4 regions of the Microbacterium cremeum genome follow, and region 3 is predicted to be linked to each of the others. Evidence: predicted binding sites of a transcription regulator. Region 3 holds the regulator's gene; each other region holds the start of a gene.
What was found. Region 3 encodes LexA, which represses DNA repair genes until DNA is damaged. Its sites were predicted from a motif close to TCGAACANNTGTTCGA; they were not measured.
Positions count from the first base shown of each region.

Region 1: IM778_RS14525 (HNH endonuclease signature motif containing protein) is a predicted target of LexA. The motif match lies at 2,487-2,502, and genes of this name have one in related genera.
Region 2: IM778_RS04175 (HNH endonuclease signature motif containing protein) is a predicted target of LexA. The motif match lies at 5,248-5,263, and genes of this name have one in related genera.
Region 4: IM778_RS05840 (HNH endonuclease signature motif containing protein) is a predicted target of LexA. The motif match lies at 4,610-4,625, and genes of this name have one in related genera.

Region 1 is NZ_CP063812.1:3,226,511-3,233,672, forward strand. Features, by position in the region: gene IM778_RS14510 (Gfo/Idh/MocA family protein) at 1-421, shown strand, start outside; gene IM778_RS14515 (pyridoxamine 5'-phosphate oxidase family protein) at 460-1,107, opposite strand; gene IM778_RS14520 (carboxylate-amine ligase) at 1,295-2,413, shown strand; gene IM778_RS14525 (HNH endonuclease signature motif containing protein) at 2,638-4,149, shown strand; gene panB (3-methyl-2-oxobutanoate hydroxymethyltransferase) at 4,206-5,078, opposite strand; gene panC (pantoate--beta-alanine ligase) at 5,078-5,977, opposite strand; gene IM778_RS14540 (Rossmann-like and DUF2520 domain-containing protein) at 5,974-6,774, opposite strand; gene IM778_RS14545 (arylsulfatase) at 6,885-7,162, opposite strand, start outside.
Region 2 is NZ_CP063812.1:974,523-981,684, forward strand. Features, by position in the region: gene IM778_RS04155 (sensor histidine kinase) at 1-849, opposite strand, end outside; gene IM778_RS04160 (response regulator transcription factor) at 846-1,505, opposite strand; gene IM778_RS04165 (M15 family metallopeptidase) at 1,744-2,433, shown strand; gene IM778_RS04170 (hypothetical protein) at 2,865-3,449, opposite strand; gene IM778_RS04175 (HNH endonuclease signature motif containing protein) at 3,689-5,218, opposite strand; gene IM778_RS04180 (NADPH:quinone reductase) at 5,340-6,368, shown strand; gene IM778_RS04185 (dihydrofolate reductase family protein) at 6,451-7,023, opposite strand; gene pdxR (MocR-like pyridoxine biosynthesis transcription factor PdxR) at 7,118-7,162, shown strand, end outside.
Region 3 is NZ_CP063812.1:2,342,124-2,349,285, reverse strand. Features, by position in the region: gene metE (5-methyltetrahydropteroyltriglutamate--homocysteine S-methyltransferase) at 1-2,186, shown strand, start outside; gene IM778_RS10710 (hypothetical protein) at 2,190-3,689, opposite strand; gene lexA (transcriptional repressor LexA) at 3,747-4,427, opposite strand; gene IM778_RS10700 (LysM peptidoglycan-binding domain-containing protein) at 4,691-5,083, shown strand; gene IM778_RS10695 (histidinol-phosphate transaminase) at 5,132-6,226, shown strand; gene hisB (imidazoleglycerol-phosphate dehydratase HisB) at 6,223-6,831, shown strand; gene hisH (imidazole glycerol phosphate synthase subunit HisH) at 6,828-7,162, shown strand, end outside.
Region 4 is NZ_CP063812.1:1,327,186-1,334,347, reverse strand. Features, by position in the region: gene IM778_RS05870 (helix-turn-helix transcriptional regulator) at 1-151, opposite strand, end outside; gene IM778_RS05865 (flavin-containing monooxygenase) at 185-1,285, opposite strand; gene IM778_RS05860 (YciI family protein) at 1,446-1,805, opposite strand; gene IM778_RS05855 (RNA polymerase sigma factor) at 1,802-3,172, opposite strand; gene IM778_RS05850 (hypothetical protein) at 3,375-3,524, shown strand; gene IM778_RS05845 (phosphotransferase) at 3,625-4,518, opposite strand; gene IM778_RS05840 (HNH endonuclease signature motif containing protein) at 4,654-6,162, shown strand; gene IM778_RS05835 (NUDIX hydrolase) at 6,335-6,865, opposite strand; gene IM778_RS05830 (GNAT family N-acetyltransferase) at 6,970-7,162, opposite strand, start outside.

The DNA.
Region 1 (7,162 bases), 880 kb from region 3:
GTTCGAGCAGGGCGGTCAGGCGCAGAGCCTGTACAGCACGGACTCCCCGCTCCTGCGCCACGGCATCGTCGAGATCAACGGCACCGAGGGGACTCTCGTGATCCCCGACCCGAACACGTTCGGCGGCGACATCACGATCACGCGGCCGCTCACCGACGTCTCGGTGCGCGAGCAGGAGATCATCCAGGTTCCGCAGGAGGGCGTGGTCGCCGGCCGAGGCCTCGGCCTGCTCGACATGGCGCGCGCGATCCGGGAGGGTCGCCCGCATGTGGCGACCGGCGAGTTCGGCTACCACGTGCTCGACACGCTGCTCTCGATCGAGGAGGCCGCCGAGTCGCGCAGCTTCGTCGCGGTCTCGAGCACCCTCGACGCGGTGGGCTCGCTGCCCGAGGGCTTCGACCCGCTGGCCGCGACCCTCTGACACCGAGCCGCGGGGCTCGCACGGCTTCGGCCGGGCGCTCAGCCCGCCGGCGCGTCGCCGGCCGGCCCGTCGGCGGCCGGCCCGTCGCCGGCCGGCCCGTCGGCCGCCGGCGTGCGATGCGGGATGGGTGTCGGCCGCTCGGCGCGTGCCTGCTCGCGGGACGGATTCGGCGGCACGGGCGGCGCGGCGGACGACTCGAACGCGAGCGCGGGGCCCGCACGTCCGCCCGTCTTCGCGAAGCGGCGCCCCGTCACCGTCTGGGCCGTGAGCTTGATGGCGAAGAGCTTGTGCGTCGGGCTCCACGAGCGCAGGCGGCGAACGCCGCTCTCGCGCAGCTCCGCATCGTCGTCGACGCGTCCGATCGGACCCCGCACGACGACGCTCCATCGGGTCGCCTCGGTCTCGCCGTCGATCTCGAACGCCGCGACCGGGTGATGCGCGATGTGCAGCAGCTTGCTGTCGCGAGCGGTGCGGATGTACAGCGAGCCCTCGTGCGTGAGGTAGTTCACGGGAAAGATGTCGGGCGTGCCGTCGGCGCGCACGAGGGCGAGCCGTCCGAGCGGCGTCTCTTCCAGCAGTCGCCAGCATTCCGCGGTCGGCATGTGCTCGACGGCGCCCGCGGGTTCTGCCACGGGCGCCCCGGTCACCTCGTCGCTCTCGGCGTCGTTCGGTCCGTTCTCGGCCATCGTCACTCCCTCTGGTCCTTCTCCGTCCTACCCCGACTCGCTGCGATTGGGAAGTGCCGCAGCCATCCCGACGCTGTCAACCCGCTTCCGCGACGGGCTCCGCACGTCGAGAATCGGCGTCAGGGTCGCGACCGGAACCTGGGGGGTTGCGACGGACGCCTCGGGATCGCGACGGACGGAGGACGACATGCAGCCGACGTTCGGCATCGAGGAGGAGTTCGTGCTTCTCGACCCCGCCACGCTCACCGCGACCGACCGCGCACCGGAGGCGATCGAGGCCCTTCACGCGCACGGCGGCGGAGCCGTGGGCAAGGAGTTCTTCCCCTCGCAGCTCGAGTTCGGCTCACCCGTGCTGTCGTCGGCGGCGGAGGGCCTGGACGCGGTGCTCGGATTCCGTGCGCGGCTGCGCTCGTGGGCGGATGCCGCGGGCCTGGTCGCCGCCGGTGCCGGCACCCCGTTCCGCACGCAGCCGCGCGCCGGGATCAGCGCGGACGCGCGTTACGCCCACATCGCCGGCGACATCGCCGGGGTGACGCCCGATCATCAGATCAACGGGCTGCACGTGCATGTGGGGATCCCCGACCGCGAGTACGGCATCCGGGCGTCCAATCTGCTGCGCGACTGGCTGCCGACGCTTCTCGCGGTGTCGGTCGACTCGCCGTTCTGGCACGGTGTCGACACCGGCTTCGACAGCTGGCGCTCCATCCACGGGCGCCGCTGGACGACGTACGGGGTGCCGCCGCGCTTCGCCGATGCCGACGAGCACGATCGCGTCCGCGCGGCGCTGAGCGGGGTCGGCGCGACCTCCGACCCGGGGACGATCAACTGGAACGTGCGCCTGTCGGCCCGCTACCCCACCGTCGAGGTGCGGGTCTTCGACGCCCAGCTGGACGGCCGGTCGAGCGTGGCGCTCGCGCTCCTGACGCGCGCGATCGTGGCGGCCGCCGAAGAGGCGCCGACGGGCGGCGAGGGCGACATCGACATCACGGATGCCGCACTCTGGCACGCCGCACGCTACGGGGTGCGCGAGACTCTCGTGCACCCGCTGTCCTCCCGGCTCGTGCCCGCGCGCGAGGCCCTGGACGCGCTGCGCTCCTTCACCCGGCCCCACCTGGCCGACGGGACCGAGCGGGAGCTCGTCGACGAGCTGCTCGAGCGGCTGCTGCGCGACGGCTCAAGCGCCGAGAGGCAACGGACTGTCGGCGCGGCCGGTGTCGACGGGCTCGCCGAGCTGTATCGTCGCGAACTGGTCGCGGGCCTGCGACCCGAGCGTCGCCGGATGACGCGGCGCGTCTTCGCCCCCTGAACCGGGCACCGGAGCGTTCGATCCATTGAGCGTGATTTTGTTCTTGTTTTCAGTTGTTGCGCCCGATAGTCTGTCGTACAGAGATTCGATGCTGAGGCAGTCCCCTCCGACGGGGAACGAGAACAAGTGCGGCGATTGCGCCGCGGAGTGATGAGCGGGTGCTGGCGCGGAATGCGCGCAGGAGTCTCCTACCGTTCGTGCCGTCCTGTCCTCTGTGAGCGTCCATGTCATCGCATCCCTCGCCCGGATCCGCTTCGGAATCCACGCCTGCCGGCCGCATCGTCGACGCGTTCGAGGTCGGCCGGGCGCGCCGCGCCGCCGAGGACGCCGCCGAGATCCGGCTGCTGGCGCACGCCGCGGCGGGGGTCTCGACCCCGGCGGGAGCGAGCATCGAGCTCCGGTGCCGGCTCGAGTGGGATCGTCGGGCACTGATCGCCGAGCTCGCCACATCGACGCGCGTGTCGGAGTGGACGGTCGCGCGGCTGCTGTCGGAGTCGGCCGACCTGTGCGCGCGGTTCGCGCTCGCGGTCGACGCGCTGGAGCACGGCAGGATCTCGCGGGAGCACCTCACGGTGATCCACGACGTCGGAGACCCGATCGACGACGAGCACGCCCGCGACCAGTTCGTGCGGATCGCGATCGACCGGGCCGAGGCACTCACCCCCAGACGTCTCGCCCCCGCACTCACGGCCATCGCGGAACGGTTCATCGAGCGGCCCGTCGAACGACGGCACGCCGACGCCGTCGCCACCCGGGACGTTCGTGTCATCGACCTGGCGGACGGGATGGCGACCCTCGCCGTCACCCACGAAGCCGTCCTCATCCACGGCATCCATGACCGCCTCACCGCGCAGGGCCACTCCATCCTCGCCGCCCGCGCCGCGAACAGCGACAGTGCGGCCGGCAGCTACGGTGGGGCCGGCGGGATCGACGCGGCCGCGAGCGACAGCGCGGCCGGCAGTGAATGCGCGGCCGGCGGGGACGGCGCCGCCGGCGGGGCCAGCGCCTCGATCACGAGCGACGCCTCACCCGGGGCCGGCGCGCCCGGCAGTACGGACACCGGCGCCGACACCCGCACGATGGACCAGCTCCGCGCCGACATCGCCACTGACCTGCTGCTCACCGCCGGTCCCGACGACTGCGTCGCCGGGACGGGCCTCGCGGCGATTCGGGCCACGGTGCAGGTCACCGTCCCCGTGCTCACCATGACCGGCGTCTCCGACGAGCCGTGCCTGCTCGCCGGATACGGGCCCATCGACCCCGGCACGGCCCGCGCTCTGACCGCCGCCGAGCCCCGCTGGGAGCGCGTGATGACCTCCCCCGTCACCGGCAACGTGCTCGCGGTCGACCGCTACCGGCCCGGCGCGTCCCTGAGCCGGTATCTCGGCGCACGCGACGAACACTGCCGCTTCCCGGGCTGCCGCATGCCGGTGCGGCGGTGCGACCTCGACCACACGATCGATCACGCCCGCGGCGGCCCCACCAGCCACCGGAACCTCGCCCACCTGTGCCGGCGACACCACGTCCTCAAGCACAGCACCGCATGGACGGTTCAGCAGACCACGCCCGGTGTGCTGGTCTGGACCAGTCCCGCGGGCCGCAGGCACACCGATCGCCCCGAGCCGACGGTACGGTTCGTCCCCGATCCCGACCTCATCGACCGCCGCCGCATCCTGCGAGAACCCTGGCTGTTCCCGGTCGACGACCCACCCTCGACGGGCGAACCACCCTTCTGACCGCGCATCGGTCGGCCTCTGACGGAGCCTCGATCAGCTCACTGACCGAGCTTCGCTCACCACGCGGTCGACGAGCCGTCGCGCGCCTCGAGCTCCGCGCGGGCCGCGGCGAGCGCCTCCTCGTTGGCCGAGTAGCCGTGCTCGGGCGCAGGGAATGCGCCGCCGCGCACCTCGCGGGCATACGCCTGCACTCCCTCGACCATGTCGTCGCCGATGCGCGCATAGCGCTTGACGAACGTCGCGGCCTTCCCTTCCGTGATGCCGAGCAGGTCGTGCAGGACGAGCACCTGTCCGTCCGCGCGGCCGGCGCCGATCCCGATGACGGGGATGCCGATCTCGGGCAGCACGACGTCCACGACCTCCGCCGGCACCGCTTCGATCACCAGCAGCGCGGCACCGGCGTCCTGCACGGCCAGTGCTTCGCGCACGAACCTCGCGGCCGAGTCGGCCGTGCGGCCCTGCGCCCGCAGACCTCCGAGCGCCACCGCCGTCTGCGGAGTCAGCCCGACATGTGCGACGACCGGGATGCCGGCATCCGCGATCGCCCGCACGCGGCTGAGGCGAGCCCGCCCGCCGCCTTCGATCTTGACGGCGTCGGCGCCCGCCTCCTTCACGAAGCGCATGGCGGTCGCGACGGCCTGCTCATCCGAGATCTCGGTCGAGCCGAACGGCAGGTCGCACACGACGAACGCCGACTGCACGCCGCGGCGGACCGCCCCCGCGAGCACCAGCATCTCGTCGACCGTCACCGCGACCGTCGAGTCGTGCCCGAGCACCACCTGGGCGCCCGAGTCGCCGACGAGCACGACGTCGACCTCCGCGCGCTCGGCGACACGCGCCGTCGGGAAGTCGTATGCCGTGACCATCACGATCGGCTCGCGCCCGGCCTTCATCTCGGCGAGCCGTCGCAGCGTGACCTTCTTGCGCATCACGCGCCTCCCTCGTGTGCCGAATCTGCCGGACGCCCCGAATGCGCCGGCTGCCGCACCGGCTCGAGCACGACGTTGTCGATGAGCCGCGTGCGGCCGACGCGCGCGGCGATCGCCACGAGCACCGGGCCCTCCCGCACGACGACGGGCTCGAACGACACCGGGTCGACCAGCGCCACGTACTCGGGCTCGACGCCTGCGCCGGCAAGCACGGCCCGCGCCTCGGCACGCAGCGCCGCGGTATCGGTGACACCGGCGGCCGCGGCATCCGTCACCGCCGACAGCGCCCGCGGAATCGCGATCGCCCGGGCACGCTCGTCGGGTGCAAGACGCGCGTTGCGGCTCGAACGCGCGAGGCCGTCATCATCGCGAGACGTCGGGCACACGACCACGCGCACCGGGATCGAGAGGTCCGCCACGAGGCGGCGGACCACCGCGACCTGCTGGGCGTCCTTCGCGCCGAAGTACGCCGAATCGGGCAGCACCGACAGCAGCAGCTTGCACACCACCGTGGCGACGCCGTCGAAGTGCGCCCTGCCGCGCTGCGCGCCCTCGAGCGTCTCGGCGACCGGGCCGCTGACGCTCACCACGGTCGAGAACCCGCGCGGGTACATCTCGGCGGCGTCGGGCGCGAAGACGACGTCGACGCCGGCGCCCTCGGCGACGGCCAGATCGGCCGCCTCGGTGCGCGGGTAGGCGGCGAGGTCGGACTGCTCGTCGAACTGTGTCGGGTTCACGAAGATCGAGAGCACGAGGGTGTCGTTGCCGCCACGGGCGGCACGCAGCAGCGACACGTGCCCCTCGTGCAGCGCGCCCATGGTCGGGACGAAGCCGATCGTGCCGGTGCGGCGGTCGCGCAGCGCGGCACGCAGGTCGGCGACCGTGCGGACGACGATCATGACGGCACCTCCGACCGAGTCTCGTCCGCGCCCGCGCGCGACGCCGGACGCGCGGCCAGCTCTCGCGTCGCTGCGGCGAGCGCGTCGAACAGTCCCAGCCGGTCGGGCGTGCGTTCGGCCACGGCTGCGCGCTGGCGCGCGACCGTGGCCTCGTCGCCGCGCGCGATCGGACCCGTCAGCGAGGCCGCGGCGCCGTCGCGCTGCCAGTTGTCGACCGTCGCCCGGACCAGCGTCGCGAAGGCATCGCGCCTCACGCCCGCCGAGGCCGCGAGGTCCTCGGCGAACGACTCGAGCGTCAGCAGGAAGTTCGACGCGATCGACGCGGCCGCGTGATAGGCAGCGCGGTCGTCGTCTGCGACCTCGAAGGGCCGCATCCCCACTGCGCGGGCGAGTGCGGTCGCGGCGGCAAGGGCGCGGTCGCTCGACCCCGCCACCGCCGCCGGCAGGCCGTCGAACGCGGCGCCGGCCCCGGTGATGGTCGTGAGGGGATGGATGCTGAACCCGTCGTGCTCCGCGAGCGGCTCGAGTGTCGTGGCGCCCGAGAAATGGCCGACGAGGGTCGCCGGAGCGACGAGCGCGGCGGCCGCCGCGATCTCGGCATCCGGGACCGCCAGCAGGACGACGGCCTCGCCGTGGGTGCTCGCGTCACGCCTGAGGGGTCCGCACACCTCGATGCCGGCATCCGTCAGCGCGGCGGCGACGGCCCGGCCGACGCGGCCGTCCCCGACGATCGCGACGCGCTCGATCGTCGCCTCTCGCCCCTCGGCGCGCGCCGAGTGAGGATCGCGATCCGGCATCGTCGTCGTCTCCTGTCGTGCGCGGCTATGACGGCCCCGTACGAAACTACCCTGTGCACGCGGCACGGCCCCCACGGGAGGATCCCGTGGGGGCCGTGCACCGCGGCAGGCTAGGCGTGCTGCGGCAGCTTGTACGCGATGTTCACGCGCTCGATCGTGCCGTCGAACGCGAACGGCATCTTGTCGACATAGGCGCGAGAGACGGCGCCGCCGTACGCGCGGCCGATGTCGAGGCAGTCGTTCGCCGAGAACAGCAGCGGGGCGCTGACCGGGACGACACCCGAGGCCACCTCGTCGCCGTTCACGCGCAGCGTCACGTTCAGCGGACCGCCCGGCTTCGGCTCGACGTACGTCGTCTCGATCTCGATCTGCACGTCGCCCGCCGGGA
Region 2 (7,162 bases), 1.4 Mb from region 3:
CACCGACGCCTGCACCCAGCCGCCATCGACGTTGTGCACCACCGCGTTGTGCACGAGGTTGGTCGCCAGCTGAGCGAGCAACGCGCGATTGCCGTTCACGACTGCGGGCGAGAGGGCGGTTTCGAAACGGATGCCGCGGGCCTCGGCATCCGCCCGCTCCTCGTCGACCGCATCGCCGACGAGAGAGGCGAGGTCGACCGGGACCCGTTCGAGCTCGGTGCCGCGCCCGGCGCGGGCGAGGGAGAGCAGCGCCTCGGTCGTCGCGATGGCACGTTCGTTCGTCGTGCCGATGCGCTGGAGCAGGACGTCGATGTCGCGTCCGGCGGGATCGGCCTGCGCGACCTCGACCATCGTGCGGATGATCGCGTGCGGCGTGCGCAGCTCATGCGAGGCGTTCGCGGCGAAGCGGCGCTCCTCGTCGATCGTGCGCTGGACGCGGTCGAGCATGGCGTCGAGCGTGTCGGAGAGGTCGGTGAGCTCGTCGCGGGGCCCGGGCAGGGCGACGCGCTGCGAGAGCTGCCCATCCCGGGCGCGGCGGGCGACCTCGGTGATGCGGCCGAGGGGGCGGAGCATGACACCGGCGAGCAGCCACCCCCCGACGAGCCCGAATACGACGAGACCGGCCATCGCCCACCACGCGTACCGCACGAAGACCTCGATGAGATCGTTGCGGTTCGGCGCCCACCCGCCGCCCTCGACGAAGAGCGCGCCGGTCGGCACGAAACGCAGCAGCAGAAAGCCGACGACGAACAGTGCGATGCCGGCGACCACGAGGAATCCGGCGTAGCTGACGGCGAGCTTGATCCGCACCGACAGCCCGGCCGGGCGTTCGGGCGCGCGCGAGGTCATGCCGACATCCGGTATCCGACCCCGGGAACGGTCTCGATGACCCACGGTTCGCCGAGGCGCTTGCGCAGCGTCGAGATGGTGATGCGGACGGCGTTGGTGAACGGGTCGGCGTTCTCGTCCCACGCGCGTTCGAGCAGGTCTTCGGCGCTGACCACCCCGCCGCCCGCCGTCATCAGCACGTCGAGCACCGCGAACTGCTTGCGGGTGAGCGCGACGTAGCGCCCGTCGCGGTAGACCTCGCGCCGGAAGCGGTCGAGCCGGACGCCTGCGACCTCGACGACCGGGGGAGTGCCCGCGGACGGCCGCCGACCCAGGGCCCGCAGCCGCAGCACGAGCTCGCGCAGGGCGAAGGGCTTGGTGAGGTAGTCGTCGGCGCCGCTCTCGAATCCGCTCGCCTTGTCGTCGAGGCGGTCCGCCGCGGTCAGCATGAGCACGCGCGGACTCTCCGGCTCGGCCGCGAGGTGCCGTGCGATCTCGTCACCGTTGGGTCCTGGGATGTCGCGGTCGAGCACGACGACGTCGTAGGAGTTGACCGCGAGCTGCTCGAGTGCGGTGTCGCCGTCGCCGGCGATGTCGGCCGCGATCGCCTCCAGGCGCAGCCCGTCGCGGATGGCCTCGGCGAGGTAGAGCTCGTCCTCGACGATCAGCACGCGCATGCGCCCAGCCTAGGCGCGGCGACATATCGCCGGCATATGCTCCCCAGTCGCTGGGCGAGGCCGGACTGCTCTTCCGGCCGCTGGGCGAGGGGCTCCCCGGTCGTTGAGCGCGGCCGGACTGCTCCCTCCGGTCGTTGAGCGAGGAGCGCCGGCGACGAGACGAAACGCCCGCACCTATCGCCGACCTATGCGGATTCCCGTACGCCCTCGCAACACGCGCCCGCGTGAGATCGAGAGCATGCAGCACTCCGTCTTCTCTCCCACCACCGTCACCCCGGCGCAGGGGCGCACGCGCCGGCTCGTGGCGCTCGCCGTCGCCGCCGGCATCGCCGCGTTGCTCGCCCTCGTCGCCGTCTTCGCCGTGCAGGCCAACTTCGCGGCGTTCGCGCTTCCGGCCCCGCCGCCGGCGGGCGCTGCGACGACGGGCGCGGAGCCCGACGGTCAGGGCTCGGGGCTCGCCCCCTCGGGCGACCAGCCGTTCCTCCCTACCGCAGAGGACGGCCTCATCTCCGAAGGCACGGTCGTCACACCCGACGACGAGGATGTCCCGGCGATCGCGCGCATGGATCCGGCACTGCGAGACGCGCTGCGTGAGGCCCAGACGGATGCCGCGGCCGACGGCATCCCGTTCTTCCCGGTGACGAGCGGCTGGCGCAACGAGGCCTACCAGCGCTGGCTGTTCGACGACGCGATCGGGCGGTACGGGAGCGAGGAGGTCGCGCGCCGGTACGTGGCGACGCCCGAGAAGTCGCCGCACGTGACGGGCGACGCCGTCGACATCGGGTCGCTCGACGCGCAGCTGTGGCTCATCGAGCACGGCTCGCGCTACGGCATCTGCCAGACCTACGCGAACGAGCGCTGGCACTTCGAGCTGGCCACCGAGCCCGGCGGAGCGTGCCCCGAGATGAAGGCGGATGCCACGGCGTGACAGCGGGAGGTCTCGGATTCCCGCGCGGAGGAACCGCGTGGCGGCGCCACCACGCGCAGCCGAAGGGATTCGTCGACCTCCACCATGTGCTCGGCGCCGAGTCAGGCGGCGATGGCTCTGGTCCGTGTAACCGAGATCGTCCGCACCTGCTCGCCCCGCACATTCGAGTCGCGCGGCGGGCCGACGCGGCGGCGCCCCGGACCACCTGGATCTCGTGGACGGTCCGGGTGTTCGATGTGATCGGCACCACGGCGACGGCTCGCCTCGTCACGCGGCCGAGATACCGTCAGCGGTTGCCGCGACAGCGCCTCGGAGTCGGGAGAACCGATGTCGCCGTCAGGCTGAGGCTCACTTGCGCGTTCCCCATGGTGCGATGCCATTCCCGTGGCAATGTCATGCCGCCGTTGGAGGAACGGATGCGAACGGGCCCTTCAAGCCCCACGCCGTAGATCGACGTGATCGTCAGGCTGGCCTCGGCGTCCGGCCGGGGCGGGCGCGCGGCCGGGAATGGGCTGCGCGAAGGTACGCAGCTGCAGCTCCTGCGGGAGATCCCATTCCGTCCGGAACCGTTGGCGAAGCCTCCGGAGCTTGTGGTTGTAGCTCCGCGCCGGAACTGTCGCGGCAGTCAGGAGCACAGCCGCGACCCCCGTCATAGCCAGAGACATCATCGTCGCCGCTGGTGCCGGTTGTTCTCGGAGCGTGGCGATGACGCCGAGAAGCGTCGGCACCAAGGCGATGAGCGACAGCGCGATCGAGGCGCCGAGGAGCAAGAACGTCAGCGCTCGAGCCGCGGACCACGGCGTGACCGCGGTTCGGACGGCCCAGCTGACCACCAGGTCGTCTCGAGCGGCGGTGGCGAAGGACGCGACTGGTGAGGCGGCATCCATCCGCTCGATCTCAGCGGAGAGCTGCTGTGCGTGGCGGAGCTCGCGCGGTCCCGCGTGCTGGATGCGTACCCCGGCGTACGTGCCGATTGCGGTAATTGCCGCTGCGCCGAGCGTGGCGACCCAATCCATTCCGTGCTCCTTCACTCGTGGCTGTCGAAGCGATGCTGGCGTGTGGCTCCGACATCGTGGAGCTCTGTTCGCCACGGTTGCGTGTCCTGGGCGGCGAGACGAGTGCAGGCCCGGCGCGATAGTCCACGTGAAGCCGAAGCGCTGGGACTCGTGCCATAGCGACCGCTTGGCCGCACCACAGCCCGCACCATCGTTGGCGCCCGAGATCGGGAACACGCGCGCGCAGCGGCGCGCCTCGCTCAGGCCGCGCGCCATGTCGAACGTTCGGGAGGCGGTGGGGGATCCCACGCCCACTTCCAGGTCGACTTGGACTCGAGGACGATGGGCGCGCCATCCCCGGGTGGCGGGTGGAGGACGAATGGACTCGTGCCGTCACGGGTGATCCGCCAGCCGCGGTTGTGGAGCAGCATGTGGTGGAATCTGCAGAGCAGCACGCCGCGGTCGATGTCGGTGCGGCCGTCGTGTTCGGCGTAGTGGTCGCAATGGTGGGCCTCGCAGTACGAGGGTGGTCGGTTGCAGCCGGGCCAGAGGCATCCGCCGTCGCGAATGGCGAGCGTGAGACGTTGGCGTGACGAGTACAGGCGAGCCTCGCGGCCCAGATCGAGCGGATTGCCGTACGCATCGACGATCACGTCGAGGGACCCGTTCGCGCAGCTGTTGCGGTCGACGACCGAACACGGGAGCGGCGCGCCGCCGTCCTCGGCGTGGCCGGTCGCGACGAGGCGGCCGAACGCGTCGCGAGGGCCGCCGGCGTCTTTGATGACGACCATGCGCACACCCGGTTGCCGGGCGCCGAAGACCTCGGCCGCGTCGGCGAGAGCTCCGGCGCGGAGCACGTCGGCGAACAGGTCGTACGCGAGCTGGTCGTTGGTGCGAGGGTCGGCGATCAGCTCGTCGGCCTGCTGACGCTCCTGTTCGGTGACGAAGCGCGGTCCGCCGCGGCGCGGCCGGAGGGCTGCGTCGAGCATCGCCTGCACCCACAGGCCCATCTCGTCGTCGAGCGCGATGCTGGCGCGGTGCTGACCGTCGGCGTCGACCCACATCCGGAAGGAGCGGTTCTCGAAGCGGCGCGCGTATCGCTCTTCGGCTCCGACGGGGTCGAGCAGATCGCGCACCGTCCGCGCTCGCTTCTGAAGCTCCTCGGCGGGCATCGTCGATGACTCGGCGATGAGTCCCTCCGCGGCGAGCGACCACGCCTCGCGAACCGCAGCCCCGGCCGGGTCGGTCGTTCCCTCGACACGCGGCTCGCCGAGCCCCCGACGGATCGCGTCGTGCTGCGCCGAGGTGATCCGTCCGTCGAGCAGCGCCGCCCTCAGCGGCGCGTGCCACGACGCCGGCGCGACGGTCGCGACTCCTCCGTCGCCGCCACCGGCATCGGGCCCGTCGTCTTCGGTCGCGGAGGGTGCGGCATCCGTCGTCATCCCGGCGTCTTCCAGCAGAGCGGTTCCCACGCGGACGTGCCGATTCGCCTCGGCCTTCGTGCCGCCGGTGATCGCCTGGATGAGCGATGCCGGCGTCGCGTGCCCCTGCACGGCGGCGAGTCCCGAGTGTCCGCGATCGCGCTGCGACCGCTGCGCCGCGACGCCGGCCAGCACGGTCTGCAGTCGCTCCGCGTCGTTCGCGATCGCGGCGACATCGGCCAGCAGGGCCATGAGAGAGGCATCGCTCAGCTGCAGCGCACTCGGCAGCAGCTCCACCGCGTTGACATCCAGCTCCTCACACTCCGAGAGACGGTCGAGCCGCTCCCGCATGTCGGTGAGGATGTTCATATCTCTATGATGCCAAGTGCTTCCGACATTCGAACAGAAATTCTAGGACGTTTGGACAACTCGCCGAGAGAACCCCGCGCGTCGCGGAAATGCCCGCCGCGACCGACGCGTTGGCCCTGGCATGCGCTCGATCGTCTACTCCCGCACCGGCAGTTCGTCCGTCCTCTCGCTCGAGGAGCGTGAGCCGTCCCCTCCCGGGCCGGGCGAGGTCCGGGTGAAGGTCACCGTCTCGGGCGTCAACCCGACGGACTGGAAGGCGCGCGCCGGCAGCGGAGCGATGCCGGAGTTCGGCGAGATCGTGCCGAATCAGGACGGTGCAGGCGTGGTCGACGCGGTCGGCGAGGGTGTGGCGGAGCTGGCTGTCGGCGATCGCGTGTGGCTCTACCTGGCGCAGCATCAGCGCCCCACCGGCACCGCGCAGGAGTACACGGTCGTCCCGGCGGAGCGGGCCGTGAAACTGCCCGACAGGATCGGCTTCGACGTCGCCGCGAGCCTCGGCGTGCCCGCGATGACGGCGCACCGGGCTCTCACGGTGCACGAGTTCGGGCCTGCACGGCTGTCGCCGGGATCGCTCGACGGACGCGTCGTGCTGGTCGCCGGAGGAGCGGGTGCCGTCGGGCACGCCGCCATCCAGCTGGCGGGGTGGGCCGGTGCGACCGTGATCACGACCGTCTCGAGCGGCGAGAAGGCCGCCCTCGCGCGTGCGGCGGGCGCCCACCACGCCGTGAACTACCGCGACGGCGACGCCGCCGAGCAGATCGCCGCGCTCGCGCCCGAGGGCGTCGACCACATCGTCGAGGTGTCGATCGCCCAGAACGCCGCCCTCGACGCGCAGGTCGTCGCCAACCACGGTTCGATCGCGTACTACGCCACCGATGGTGGCGCGGAGGCCGCGATCCCGGTGTGGCCGACCTTCGCGAAGAACGTCCGGATCCAAGGACTGCTCATGTACACAGTGGGGGATGCCGCGCTCTCGGCCGCTGCCGACGACATCACGGCCGCGCTGCGCGACGGCGCGCTCCCCGTCGGAGACGCGGCCGGGCTGCCGCTGACGTGGTTCCCTCTCGAACAGACGGCAGCGGCCCACGACGCGGTCGAGCAAGGTGCGGTGGGCAAGGTGCTGATCGACGTCTCCGGTGACAACAGCTAGGTGAAGAAGGCGATCGTCCGCCTCTCGGCTGCGCCTCTCGGCTGCGCATTCAGGTCGCGGACGGCGATGATGAGGACTTTCGTCACGCGCTGCCGCTGCTGAGGGGGCCGTCGAGCAGCCGCGGTCGGTAGTCGAGCAGCTGACTGCGCCCGTCGAACGTGCGGGACTCGATGAGGTCGAGGGCGACGTCGGGCCAGCCGTCGTAGACGTGCTCGCGACCTGTGACACCGGTGACGACGGGGAACACGACGACCCGGTACCTGTCGACCAGCCCCGCGGTCAGCAACGACCGGCAGAGCGAGAGGCTCCCGAGCGTCGACAGCCTCACGTCGCTCTCTGCCTTCATCGCGCGAACCGCCTCGACGGCGTCCCCGCGCACCAGCGTCGTGTTCTCCCACTCCAGCGGTTCGTCGAGGGTCGACGAGAACACGACCTTCGAGGCGGCGTTCAGCTCATCGACGCCCTCGGTGGACGCCGAGAAGCCGTACATGAGTCGGTAGGTGGTCGCGCCCATGAGCAACGTGCGCTCGATCTTGCCGTCCTCCTCGAGCCACGCGAAGTACTCCGGGCCTTCCAGCCCCCACCAGCCTGGCCACCCCTCGGCCGCCGCATACCCGTCGAGTGACGTGATCATGTCGATCATCAGCTCTGCCATGAGTCTTCCCTCACATTCGGTCTTCAATCGGACGTTCGAGCGTGAACGGTCTCAGCGTAGGAACCCGTCGTCGAAACGAGTAAGGTCCAATCCGATGGCGGAGTTTTGGACCACTTCGGGACTGGACCTGCTCGTCGCG
Region 3 (7,162 bases):
GCCGGACGCGCGACCGGCTCGCGGCGCTCGGCCTCGGCCGCGGCGACTCCTCGATTCCCGAGACCTTCTCGTACTACGACCAGGTGCTGGACGCTGCGGTCACCGTCGGAGCCCTCCCGCAGCGGTTCGCCGCGCTGAAGGACGCGGACGGCACGGTCGGCCTGGCCGCGTACTTCACCGCCGCTCGCGGCGCGGGCGAGGACGCCCCGCTCGAGATGACCAAGTGGTTCGACACCAACTACCACTACCTCGTGCCCGAGATCGGTCCCGACACCGGGTTCGCGCTGTCGAGCGACCGATTCGCGCGACAGGTGGCCGAGGCGGCGGCCGACGGCTTCACGGTGCGCCCCGTGATCGTGGGCCCGGTGACGCTGCTCGCGCTGGCGAAGGCGACGCCCGGGGCTCCCGAGGGCTTCGCGCCGCTGGACCGGCTCGACGACCTCCTCCCGGTGTACGCCGAGCTGCTGGCGAGCCTGCGCGCCGCGGGTGCCGAGTGGGTGCAGCTGGACGAGCCGGCTCTGGTGAGCGAGAGCCTGCCGGCCACGACGCAGGAGCTGGCGGATGCCGCGGCGCGCGCCTACGAGCGGCTCGGGGAGGCGGCCGACCGGCCCGCGATCCTCGTCGCCGCGGGATACGCGCAGCTGTCGGCCGAGGCCTGGACGGCTCTCGCCGCCGCGCCGATCGAGGCGCTCGCGATCGACCTGGTGCGGGGGTCCGTCCCGGCCGCGGCCCCGGGCCTCGAGGCGAAGACGGTCGTCGGCGGGGTGATCGACGGTCGCAACATCTGGCGTGGCGACCTCGAGGCGGCGTGGGAACGTCTGGAGTCGCTCGGCTCCCTCGACGCCGCACACGTGAGCGCCGGGACCTCGACGTCGCTCCAGCACGTGCCGCACGACGTCCGTGACGAACCCGGCCTCGCGCCGCGCCTGGCGTCATGGCTCGCGTTCGCCGACCAGAAGGTCGAGCAGGTCGTCACGCTGGCCACCGGCCTGGTGGCAGGACGCGAGGCCATCGGCGACGCGCTGGCAGAGGCATCCGCCGCCCTCGCCGACCGGCGGAGCGCGCCGGGCGTGCGCGACGGGGCGGTGCGCAGCCGCGCGGCGCGGCTCGCCGCCGCCGACTACTCGCGCGGTGAGTACGCCGCGCGAGTGGAGGCCCAGCAGGCGGCTCTCGACCTGCCGGTGCTCCCGACGACGACGATCGGCTCGTTCCCGCAGACCGGCGACATCCGCCGCGCCCGCGCCCGGCACGCCGCGGGCGAGCTCACGCGCGAGGAGTACGAGCGGTTCCTGCGCGACGAGATCGCGCGCGTCGTCGCGCTGCAGGAGGAGGTCGGACTCGACGTGCTCGTGCACGGCGAAGCCGAGCGCAACGACATGGTGCAGTACTTCGCGGAGCACCTCGACGGTTTCGCGGTGACGCGCAACGGCTGGGTGCAGTCGTACGGGTCCCGGGCGACGCGCCCGTCGATCCTGTGGGGAGACGTGTCGCGGCCGGCGCCGATCACCGTCGCGTGGTCGACCTACGCGCAGTCGCTCACCGACAAGCCGATGAAGGGCATGCTCACCGGTCCGGTGACGATCCTGGCGTGGTCGTTCGTGCGCGACGACCAGCCCCTCGCCGAGACCGCCGACCAGGTCGCGCTCGCCCTGCGCGATGAGATCGCCGATCTCGAGGCGGCCGGAATCGGCATCATCCAGGTGGATGAGCCGGCGCTGCGCGAGCTCCTTCCGCTCAAGACGGCCGACCAGCCCGCCTACCTCGACTGGTCGGTGGCCTCGTTCCGTCTCGCGACGGCGGGAGCGGCGGCGGCCACCCAGGTGCACACGCACCTCTGCTACTCGGAGTTCGACGTCGTGATCGACGCGATCGCGGCCCTCGACGCCGATGTGACGTCGATCGAGGCCGCCCGCAGCCGGGGCGAGGTGATCGGCGACATCGCGCACTCCGGCTTCGCGCACGGCATCGGGCCCGGCGTGTACGACATCCATTCGCCGCGCGTGCCGTCGGTGGGCGAGGTGGCCGAGCTGCTCGACCGCACCGTCGCCGAGCTGCCCCTCAGGCAGGTGTGGGTGAACCCGGACTGCGGCCTCAAGACCCGCGGATACGACGAGACGGTCGCCTCGCTGCGCAACATCATCGAGGCCACGCGCTCGGCGCGGGAGTCGGTCGCGGCGCCGGTGTAGCCCTCAGCGGACGCGCGGCTTGCGCTTCGTGCCGACGGATGCCGGCTCCGCCGTCCCGGCCTCGGCCGGCTCCGCGGAGGGGACCGGCTCCTCGGTGTCGACCGGCTCCTCGGTGGGGGCGGGCTCCTCGGTGGGGGCGGAGAGGACGACGACCTCGTCCGCGACGTCGTCTTCGGCATCCGTCGCCGAGTCACGTCGCTGCAGGATCTCGAGGATCCAGGTGACCACGAGCGCGACGATGACGACGAGAAGGACGTCGCCCGCCGACAGCGGCCGGAGTGCGAAGAGCCAGATGACGGCGAGTGCCACGACGATCGTGCGGACGGCGATGCGGTACCGTGCGAGCCACGCTCCGAAGCGGCCGGTCGTGAAGCCGTGGTCCGCCAGCCGCGCGCGCAACGAGGCGTTCATCGAGCCCACGGCGCCGCGCGTCCGGACGGCCGGAGACCATCGCCCGGCGAACCAGCCGAGGACCGCGATCACCGCTCCCAGGAGCGCCACGATCGCCGCGGTCTGCTGCATCGCCCCGACGAGGCTCTCGTACACGACGCCGAGCGCCGCCGAAGACAGGCCGAGCTGCACGGCGGCCTGGCCGACGACCGGGTAGCCGATCGCGAACGCCAGGGCGAGGGCGCCGCCGCCCACCACGAAACCGATGCCGGTCCCGAGGACCGCCGTGCTGCGGCGCCGGGCGATGAGGATGCCGATGACGAACAGGGCGATGGCGATGACCGGGAGCCACCAGCCCAGGGTGGTGGCGAGCGCGTAAACGGTCCGCACCGTGACCAGGGTCTCGCCGGTGCCGATGATGACGACGCGGTCGACGGCCGGGATCAGCTGCGCGATCCCGACGCCGCGGTCGAGGAGGTTCTGCTTGACGCCGTCGACGATCGTGCCCAGCTGGATGCCGAGACCGTCGTCGGTGAGCACCACCACGCCGCCGCCGTCCGAGGTCGCGGCGGCCGTCAGCACCCGGTGCGCGGCACGCGTGGTGGTCGTCCAGGTGTCGGCGAACGCGTCGGATTCCACGACCCTCGTCACGGTCTGGGTGAGGAGGTTGCTGAGGCCCTCCGCGGCCGGCGCCTCCAGCAGCCGCAGGGCGTCGGTCGCGCGAGGCGGCAGGCCGAGCTGGGCGATCCCGTCGAAGACGTCGGCGGTGAGCGCGTCGAAGTCGACCTGGGCCTCGACGGCCTCGACCGTCTCGTCGATGAGCATCTGCTGCACGGCCGGATCGTCGGCGAGCGGCGCGAGCGTGGAGACGAAGGCCGCCTCGTCGACGAGTTCCAGCCGCGCCCACGCGGTGACGACGGCCAGCGGGACGAGGATCGTCGCGATGACGATGCACAGCGCCGACAGGAACGCCCGCCAGCGCGAGCCGCGGGGACCGCGAGCGGTGTCCGCGGCCGGGGGCGCCTCGGTGCGGAGGCGGGCGTTCTCCGCCTCGAGCTCGGCCAAGCGGGCGTAGAGGTCGGGGGAGTCGGCGTCGGGCGCTGCGGTGGTCATCTCACCCTTATATCGTGGTGCCGCTCACACGGCTACACGCGCATCGGATGAAATCCGTCAGACCGCCCGGAGCACGGCGACGACCTTGCCGAGCACGACCGCGTCGTCGCCGAGGATCGGCTCGAAGGCGGAGTTGCGCGGGAGCAGCCAGGTGTGGCCGTCGCGCTGGCGGAACGTCTTGACGGTCGCTTCGCCGTCGAGCATGGCCGCCACGATCTCGCCGTTGTCGGCCGTGGCCTGCGACCTGACCACGACCCAGTCGCCGTCGCAGATCGCAGCGTCGATCATCGAGTCGCCCGACACGCGCAGCATGAAGAGGTCGCCCTTGCCGACCAGCTGCCGGGGGAGCGGGAAGATCTCTTCGATCTGCTGATCGGCCGTGATGGGCACGCCGGCGGCGATGCGGCCCACGAGAGGCACGAGAGCGGCGTCGCCGACCGACGGCGCGCTGTCGGCCGGGCTCTCGGTGGCGGTGCCGGGCAGATCGATCAGCACCTCCATGGCGCGCGTCTTCCCCGCGTCGCGGCGCAGATATCCGCTCAGCTCCAGCTGATTCAGCTGGTGCGTCACGCTCGAGAGCGACTTGAGGCCGACGGCGTCGCCGATCTCGCGCATGCTCGGCGGATAGCCGTGACGGGCGATCGAGCGCTGGATCACTTCGAGGATCGCGAGCTGCTTGTCGCTCAGGCTCTTGCGCCGTCGTGTCTGGGGCTTCTCGCGCCCGGCCGCGTCGCTCATGTCCGGCTCCCGTCTCGCGCCCGTCGGTGGAGCGCGGTTTCTTCGAATGTCGGAGGCCCGTGGTGGGGTTCTCGTATCGAAACCGTATCCGCCTGTGACCCGCGAGGGGAACAACCTCGCCGCGTGTCGCGTTCGAGAGTCGCGATCCGGATTCCGGTATTGACATCCTACAGACTCGAAGATAGCTTCGGAAAAGAGGTTCGCACCTCCCCGCTCCCGGCCGAGCGGGGAGTGCGAATCTCCCGCCCCCAGAGGAGGACAGCATGACCGCGATCGGCGTCACCACGACCGTTCCCTCGCCCGCCGATGCCACGCGGGCCGTCGCCATCCGGGCGACGCGTCTGCGCCTGACCGTGCGCGGGCGTCGCGTCCTCGCGCTGGCCGCCGCTCTGCCGGCGATCATCGCCCTCGCGTTCGCGATCATCGGCGGCGGCGCGGCGCTCGCGTCGCGCGACGAGGGGGCGCCGGCGGGCACTTTCTCCACGATCACCGTGGCGCCCGGCGACTCGCTGTGGTCGATCGCCGAGGAGGTCGCGCCGTCGCACGACCCGCGCGACGTCGTCGACCGGCTGGTGCGGCTCAACGCGCTCGACAGCGCGGTGGTGTGGGCGGGGCAGCGCCTGTCGATCCCGTCGGAGTACGAGCCGACGCCGTGACGTCGCGCGACGTCACGGGTCGCCGGTGGTCGGTGCGGCGCCCGTAGCATGGGAGGGGTGAGTCCACGCCTCGAAGACCTTCCCTTGCGCGCCGATCTCCGCGGGCAGAAGCCGTACGGAGCCCCGCAGGCAGCGCTTCCCGTTGCGCTGAACGTCAACGAGAACACGCATCCCGTGCCGCAGGACGTCGCCGACGACATCGTGGATTCGATCGCCCGCGCCCTGCGCGACGTCAACCGCTACCCGGACCGCGAGTTCACTGCTCTACGCGAGGGATTCGCCGACTATCTCGGCCACGGGCTCGACCGCGACCGGATCTGGGCCGCGAACGGCTCCAACGAGGTGCTCCAGCACATCCTCCAGGCTTTCGCCGGGCCGGGGCGCACCGCGTTCGGCTTCGCCCCCACGTACTCGATGTACCCCCTGCTCGCGCGGGGCACCGGCGCCGAGTGGATCTCGGGCACCCGGGCGCCCGACTTCACGCTCGAGGCCGCGGACGCGGCGGCTCAGGTCGCCGACGCGGCGCCCGACGTGGTGTTCCTGTGCTCGCCCAACAACCCGACCGGCACTCCGCTCGGCCTCGATGTCGTCGAGGCCGTCTACGACGCCACCGACGGCGTGGTGGTGGTCGACGAGGCGTACTTCGAGTTCGCCCCGCACGACCAGGCCTCCGCTCTGACCCTGCTCGAGGGGCGCGAACGGCTCGTCGTGTCGCGCACGATGAGCAAGGCGTTCGCGTTCGCAGGGGCCCGTGTCGGCTACCTGGCTGCCGACCCCGTCCTCATCGACGCGCTCCGCCTGGTGCGGCTGCCGTACCACCTGAGCGCACTCACGCAGGCGGCCGCGAGTGCGGCGCTGCGCCACGCGCCGGTCATGCTGCGGATGGTGGACGAGATCGTCGTGCAGCGCCACCGCATCGCCGCCACGGTGGAGGCGCTCGGCTACACGGCGCACGACTCGTGGACGAACTTCGTGCTCTTCGGCGGCGTCGACGACCCGGCCGCGACGTGGCAGGGGCTCTACGACCGCGGCGTGCTCATCCGGGACGTCGGGATCCCGCACCACCTCCGGGTCACGGCGGGCACGGCGGACGAGACGACCGCATTCCTCGACGCGCTGGCCTCGGTAGGATCGGCCGCATGAGCGCTGAACCCCGTACGGCGTCGCTCCGGCGAGCGACGAGCGAGTCCACCGTCGAGCTCGAGCTCGACCTCGACGGCTCCGGGCGCAGCCGCATCGACACGACCGTGCCGTTCTTCGACCACCTGCTGACGGCGTTCGCGAAGCACTCGCTCACCGACCTCACCGTGCGGGCGTCGGGCGACACCGACATCGACGCGCACCACACCGTCGAAGACATCTCGATCGTGCTCGGCCAGGCGATCCGCGAAGCGCTCGGCGACAAGTCCGGCATCTCGAGGTACGGCGACGCGCTCGTCCCCCTCGACGAGGCGCTCGCCCAGGCCGTCGTCGACATCAGCGGGCGCCCGTACCTCGTCCACACCGGCGAGCCCGCCGGATTCGAGCACCACCTCATCGGCGGACACTTCACAGGTTCGCTCGTGCGCCACACATTCGAGGCGATCGCCTTCAACGCCGCGCTCACCGTCCACGTCCGCGTGCTGTCGGGCCGGGACCCGCACCACATCGCCGAGGCCGAATACAAGGCGTTCGCACGCGCCTTCCGCCAGGCGAAGGCGCTCGATCCGCTGGTCGAGGGCATCCCCAGCACGAAGGGTGCTCTGTGAGCGAGGCTCCCGAGCTTCGCGCAGTAGACGCGGCGAAGCCGCTCGTCGCGGTCCTCGACTACGGCTCGGGCAACGTCCACTCCGCCGTCAAGGCGCTCGCGGCGGCCGGTGCCGACGCCCGCCTGACGTCCGATCGCGGTCTCGTGCTGGAGGCTGACGGGCTCGTGGTGCCGGGGGTCGGCGCCTTCCGCGCCGTCGCCGAGGCGCTCCGCGCCAGCCGCGGGGATGAGCTCATCGAGCGCCGCCTCGCCGGCGGCCGGCCCGTCCTCGGCATCTGCGTCGGCATGCAGGTGCTCTTCGAGCGCGGCGTGGAGCGCGGCGTCGACACCGA
Region 4 (7,162 bases), 1.0 Mb from region 3:
GGCGTCCGGCCAGCTGCGCCGCGGTGGCGAGGTCGGCGAGATCCGCGGCGGAGAGTGCGCCGCCGAGCTGCGACAGCTCCTGGTATGCGCTGAGCCATTCGCGACGCTCGTACGCGTCGCGGGCGCGTTGCAGGGCTTGGACGACGTCCATTGTGATTTCGACGATACGCCCGCACCGTCCGTGTCACGCCGCGATCGAGGCGACCTTCGCACGCTCCGTGATCCGCGCGGTGATCCTGCGCGCCACGAACTCGGCGTCCCGGCCGACTCCGGGAAAGACCATGCTCCCGAACCCGAATTGGAAGGGCAGCCCGCAGAAGAACAGCCCCGGAACATCCTCGGCGACTCCGCGGTACTCGCGCGGGTAGCCGTCGTCGCCGACGATCGGGATGTCGAGCCATCGATGTGCGAGATCGTACCCGGTCGCCCAGACGACGCCGCGGGCGTCGATGACGGTGCCGTCGGAGAGCCGCGGCAGTCCCTCGCGCGCCCCCACGAAACGACTCACGTTGCGGCTGACGCCGCGGGCGGCGAGATCTTCGCGGTGGATGCGGATCATCGGTCCGCCGCCGTGCCGGATCTCCTTCATCATCTTCCGGCCCACCGGCGTGCGCCGTGTGAGGATATGGCGCCAGGCGAAGACGACGAATGGCAGCAGGACGCGCGCCTTCCGCTCCTCCGGCCGGAACGGCAGCTGCCCGGGATCGCGACCGCACAGGGTCACGTCATGGCTCTCGGCGAGCTCGTACGCGATGTCGGTGCCCGAGTGCGCCGCTCCTACGACGAGCACCCGCCCGGGAGGCAGTTGGTCGGGCCGTCGGTACTCGCTCGAGTGCAGCTGCACGATGTCGGGGCGGAGTTCCGCGGCCTCGCGTGGCACCGCAGGGCGACCGGCGAGCCCGGTCGCGGCGACGACGTTGTCGCAGGTGATCCGGCCGCCGTCCACCACCACGAGGAAGCCGTCCCCGCTCCTGCTGACCCGCCGCACGGGCGTATGGGTGCGGACCCGGAGGCCGTGGGTGACGGCGTACGCCTCGAGATAGCCGGCCACCTCGTCGCGCGTGGGGAACGTCCAGGGGTCGCCGGGGAACTCCAGTCCCGGCAGCCCGTTGTACTTGCGCGGGCTGTAGAGCTTCAGCGACTCGTACTGGCGCCGCCATTGATCTCCGATGCGCTCGGCCGCTTCGAAGACGGTGTACTCCCGGCCCTGCTGCGCGAGGAAGTACGCCGTCGAGAGCCCGGCCTGACCGCCGCCCACGATGACCGTCTCGATGTGCTCGTCCATGATGCCGCTCCTTCGTCGATCGCGAGGTCGACGCTACGAGCGCAGCGAAGGCATAGCATCGGCAGAACGGCGCAATCCGCGTGCCGCGGCGTGGGTATTCCTTCGCATCGCGCGGCTCGGGGCGACGGGCTCGAGCGAGTGCCGCACTCGAGCCGGGCGATCAGGCGTCCTGCTCCCACGGGAGGCTGACGAGCGGCAGGATCAGCACCCGGCCGAGCACCGCGGTCGGGTGCTTCGCCATGTAGGCTGCGGCCTCGTCGATCGAGTCCGCCTCGACGAGGTCGTAGCCGGCGAACCATTCCTTGAACTCGGGGAAGGGTCCGTCCGTGATCAGCGTGCTGCCGTCGCGGACGACGACGGACTTCGCGTGCTCGGCGCCCGCGACCGGTGCGCCGGTGCCGAGCCGGCCGGACTCCTCGCCCTCCTTCGCCCAGGACTCCAGCATCCGCCGGTCTTCCTCCTGCGCCAGCGGCGAGCCGGACGAGTCGGTCATGTGGATCACGAGGTACTGCTGGGTCACGATGTTCCTCCTTGTGGGTGATGGTTCGGGACGGATGAACTCGATGCGCCTCGTCCCTCGGCGCTCGAGCCGGGGGCCGCGAGCCGGTCTCGGCGGCGAGCCAGGTGGGCGACCTCGGCGGTGTTGCCCGCCAGGTCGATCGCCCGCTCGTACGCCGCGCGAGCCTCGGCTCGGCGGCCCACGCGCTGCAGCAGCTCGGCCCGCGTCGCATGGAAGGCGTGGTGGCCGTCGAGGGCGGCGCCGAGTCGTTCGACGACGGCGAGGCCCACCTCGGGCGAGTCGAACTCCGACATCGCGATGGCCTTGTTGAGGGTCACGATCGGGCTCGGATCGATGTGCTCGAGCAGCCCGTACAGCGCCACGATGTGCGACCAGTCGGTGTCCCGCGCACGAGTGGCGCGCGCATGGACCGCGTTGATCCGGGCCAGGATGCCGTAGCGGCCGATGCTGGCGGTGCCGTGGGCGACGGCCGCCGGATCGAGCGCCGAGGAACGAGGCGTATCGAGAGCATCCTCCCCCTCGGCCACCAGCGCGAGGCCCTCGTCGAGGAGCGCGCGGTCCCACCTCGCGCGATCCTGCTCGTCGAGTCGCACCAGCTCGCCGTCGCTCGAGACCCGCGTCCCGGCGCGCGCCTCGGTCAGCAGCATGAGCGCCAGCAGCCCCGTGGCCTCGTCGTGCTCGCCGGATCGCGGCGCCAGCAGGTCGCGCACGAGGCGCGTCAGCCGGATGGCCTCGCCGGTGAGATCGCGCCGGACCGGATCCGAGTCGGGACCCGAGGCCAGGTATCCCTCGTTGAAGATCAGGTACAGCACCGCGAGCGCGCCGTCGACGCGCGCGGGCAGGTCGTCGCGCTCGGGAACGCGGTACGGGATGCGTGCCGCCCGGATCTTCGCCTTCGCACGGCTGATCCGCTGGCCCATCGTGGTCTCCTGCACGAGGAACGCGTGGGCGATCTCGGCCACGGTGAGGCCGCCGACGATGCGCAGCGTGAGAGCCACGCGCGCCTGGATCGACAACGCGGGATGGCAGCACGTGAAGACCAGCCGCAGCTGATCGTCCTCGATCGCGCCGACCGGCTCGGCCGGCGGTTCCTCGCTCAGCATGAACGCCTCCTGCTGCAACTGGTCCCGCCGCGCCTCGCGCCGCAGCCGGTCGATCGCCTTGCGGTGCGCGGTCGTCGTGAGCCACGCGCCCGGGTTCGGGGGGACGCCGTCGGCCGGCCACCGCTCGATCGCGACCGCGAACGCCTCGGCCGCCGACTCCTCGGCGATGTCGAGGTCGCCGAAGCGGCGGGCGAGACCGGCCACCACCCGGGTCCACTCGTCGCGGTGCAGGCGGGTGATCTCCGCGTCGGCGTCGGACGTCATCGGAATCACCCTTCTCTGGCCGGGTCGCCGATGCGGCGACCTCATCACAGCAACGAACGGCGTGCCGCGTTTTCGACACCGATCGCGGAATCGACCGGAAAGCCGGACGGAATCCGCGGCATCCGTCGAAACCCGCCGTCGCCGATCGTAGTCATGTCGGGGGGGATCACCCGATCCGCCCCGTCGACGAAAGGCCGAGCACATGCACGACGACGCATCGCACGACGACACGACCGGGGCGGCAATGGACGCCCGGCTGCAGCCCAAGGCGCGGGGCCACAGGTTCTGGAGCGAACTGGCGGAGGTGCTGCTCTCGATCCCGGCGGGCGTCGGGATCCGCATCGGAGGCTGACCGCGGCGGCCGTGCACGGCCCACGGATCGCGGGCGCGCAGGGCGGGTGCTGCTCGCGGGCGCGCAGGGCGGGTGCTGCTCGCGGGCGCGTGCCGGATCGCTACAGATTCAGCTCGGGTGCGGCGAGGATCCGGTCGATGGTGCTGCGCCCGAGTCGACTCATCGATGGGTTCGTCGTCGCGTAGTACCAGACGAGGCCGAGGGCCTGCTGCAGCGCCCACGCGGCACCGCGCCGCCAATCGTCGTCGTCCGCACCGATGTCATCGCGGAACCCCGCCCGGCGGTCTCTGTCGAGCAGATGCCATGCCGCAACCAGGTCGAGGGCGGGGTCGGCGGGACCGAATCCCCCGGCGTCGAGCACGCCCGCCAGTCGCCCGTCGTCGATCACGAGGTTGAACGGTGTCAGGTCCTTGTGCGACATCACCTGTCGCGCGGCGGGCGGAGTCGACCTCAGGTCGCCCCACGCCCGGCGCAGCCGCGCGACGGGGAGCACGCCCGCGCTCCTCGTCGGGCAGTGCGCGACCCAATCGTCGTGATCGGTCAGGGCACCACCCCGTCCCGACCCCGAGAACACGCGGCCGCCGACATCCACCGTCCGAAGTGCGACGATGAGCTGCGCCAGGTCTCGAGCGAACACCGATGAGGAGGCGACCGAATCCTCGGTCGCCACATCGCCTCGAATCCAGGACTGCACCGACCACGGCATCGGGTAGCCGAAGCCGGGACGACCGATGAACACGAGCCGGGGCGAGGGGAAGGGACTCGCCGCGGCGAACTCGGCCATGGCCCGCCCCTCCGCGACCAGAGCGTCGCGATGCGCCTCCGCGTCGGCCGGCCGTATCGGGAATCGAGCCGAATGGCGGGCACCGACCCGGAACACGTAGTTGGTCGTGGCCGCGGATTCCACGTCCTCGACCTCGACGCCCGGCGCGAACTGGTCATGCACGAGGCGTGCCGCAATCGCGGTGGGAAGCGCGAGTGCGTCCGCGTGCATCCCGTCAGGCTAGCCGGGCGTCGCGACCCCTGCCAGCCGGCCTCGTCGGTCGATCGTTACGTCGTCGTTACCGCCGTGGGGTCGTGAGGTATCGATCATAGCTTCGAATGTCGGAGGGGTGTTGGATGATGAACTATGGCTTTCTTCTCCGATCTCGGCGAGCACGTCGCGGTGTTGCGCGGGCTGCTCGGAGCAGACATCGCGGCAGACGCCCTGCCCGGCATCATGGCAGCCCTCGACGACGACGCGATCGTCGAGATCATCAGCGGCGCGTCGAACCTGATCAGAGCGGCCGAGAAGGTGCGGATCGTCGCGTCGGGTGTCGCGGCGGCGCGATCGACCCGTGAGCACGGGCATGGCGGGCTCGCCCAGAAGCGCGGCCACAACTCCCTCGCGGCACTGATCCAAGATCTCACCGGCGCCACCCGGGCCGACGCCGTCAAGCACGTCCGCCTCGGCGAATCGCTGCTGGCCGGCATGGGTGCCGCGCTGGACGATGGCGCCGGAGAGTCGACGGATGCCGCACCCGCCGGTTCACTCGACGCCGAGGTCGCGGCCGAACCGTGGCACGCGCCGCTGGGGCGCGCCCTGCTCGCCGGCACGATCAGCTCTGCGCAGCACGACGTGATCCTCCGCGGCCTGGGAGAACCTCCCACGGTCGACGACCCCGACGCCTCGAGGCACATCGCCGACGTGTGGTCGCTGGCCGCCGAGCAGCTCGCCGCCGAGGCTGGCGAGCGCACGGTGGAAGAACTCGCCAAGGCCGCCCGGACCGTGCGCGACCGACTCGACCCGGAAGGCGCCGGGCGTCGCTTCGATGAGCGCTTCGAGCGGCGATCGTTCCGCCTCGGGACCGACAGCGACGGCATCCGGCGGGCCTCCATCGCGTTCGACGATGTCGGCGGCGCGTGGATGGACGCCATCCTCGACAGCGCGCTGCGCCCACGACGTGGCGGCCCGCGATTCATCGACCCGGCCGAGAAGGAACGTGCGGAGCAGCTCGTGGCCGATCCGCGCACCAACGAGCAGCTCGCCTACGATCTGGTTCTCGACGTGCTGCGCGCCGGCGCCCTCGCCGAAGAGAAGACCGTCTTCGGCACCCGTCAAGCCGGGATCCGCGTGCTGATCACGGCCGACGACCGCGAAGCCCACGCCGACGGACGCCCGGCGATCGGTCTGCTCGAAGAGAGCCAGACCTCCGTTCCGGCCTCCCTCGCCGCTCAGCACGCCTGCGACACCGGCGGCGTCGAATGCACGATCGATCGTGACGGCAACCCGCTCCGCCTCGGCCGTGAGCACCGCCTCTACACCGCGAAGCAGCGCCTCACCCTCGCGCTCCGCGACGGCGGATGCCGGTGGCGAGGCTGCGACCGGCCTCCTTCCTACTGCGAGGCGCACCACATCGATCATTTCGTCGCCGACCACGGCCGCACCGACGTCGACCGCGGCATCCTGCTCTGCCGGTATCACCACATGCAGCTGCACCACGGCGGCTGGAGGATCACCCGCGACGGACTCGGCGACTTCGTCCTGCACCCGCCACCCGGTCGCGGAGATCCCCTCACCCTCGCGCCACGACTCACGCTCCGCTACGCCTGGGCAGGTATCGACCCTCCACCCAGACGGTTCCTGCCCGCCGCCTAGCGGGCGACAGCACGAGCCCCGTGGCCCGGAGCGTTGCATTGATCACCGTGCGACGTCGTTCCGATATCGTCACGCCACGCGCCGACATCGGGACGACGACACGACGCAACTCGGACGCACTTCCGCTCGCTGCCGCGAGGCGAACGGCGTGGGCGGGCACATCGCACTCACGTCATTGCGGATATGGCCGTGCGACCTTCGAAGCACGTACGAGCGCGTCCCACAAGACCGCGAGTCGCTCGACCCACGGCCCGGCCATCTGGCCGTCCTCGCACCGCGCGCGCACCTCCGCGAGTGGGACCCACGCCGCGTCGCGCACCTCTTTCGGATCCAGCGTCAACGTGGACCTTCGCACACCGTGGGCCACGTAGAGGTCGAGCAGAGCCGTGGCCTCGGTGACGCGTCCGACCAGCTCCAGTGACTCAGGGAGCGCGACGAGCCCGGTCTCCTCGCGAAGCTCGCGGACGGCGGCGTTCCCACTGGTTTCGCCGGCGAGCGCGCTCCCCGCCGGGAACTCCCAGCTCAGCGCCCAGTCCTTCGCGACCGCACGCTGCGTGATCAGCACGCGTCCGTCGTCGCGCACGACGCACACCGCCGACACGATGTGGAAGAGTCCGGTCGGAAACCCGGGATCACCGCGACGGTGCACTCTGCCGACGGGGACACCTTCGGCATCCGTCACATCCCACAACTCACCGTCCACGAGTCGACCCGTCGGAACCACGGGCACCCGCCACGACCAGGCTCGGCTGCGACATGGCAGCGATTCTGGCACAGCACCTCACCGCGGTGCCGCATGCCTCGATGTCAGGGCAACGGCCGCGACCACGCCACCTCACGGTGCAGCCGCCCCGACTCGGCGAAGAGACGCACCTGGTACGTCACGGCGAGCACGCGCGCGAGATCGTCGAGGTCGGCTCGCTCGAACTGCAGACCCCGCCAGAACGGCCCCGAACGCCGGCTGAACAGCCAAGCCCGCCGAGCTCCTTCCGCGGCGGCG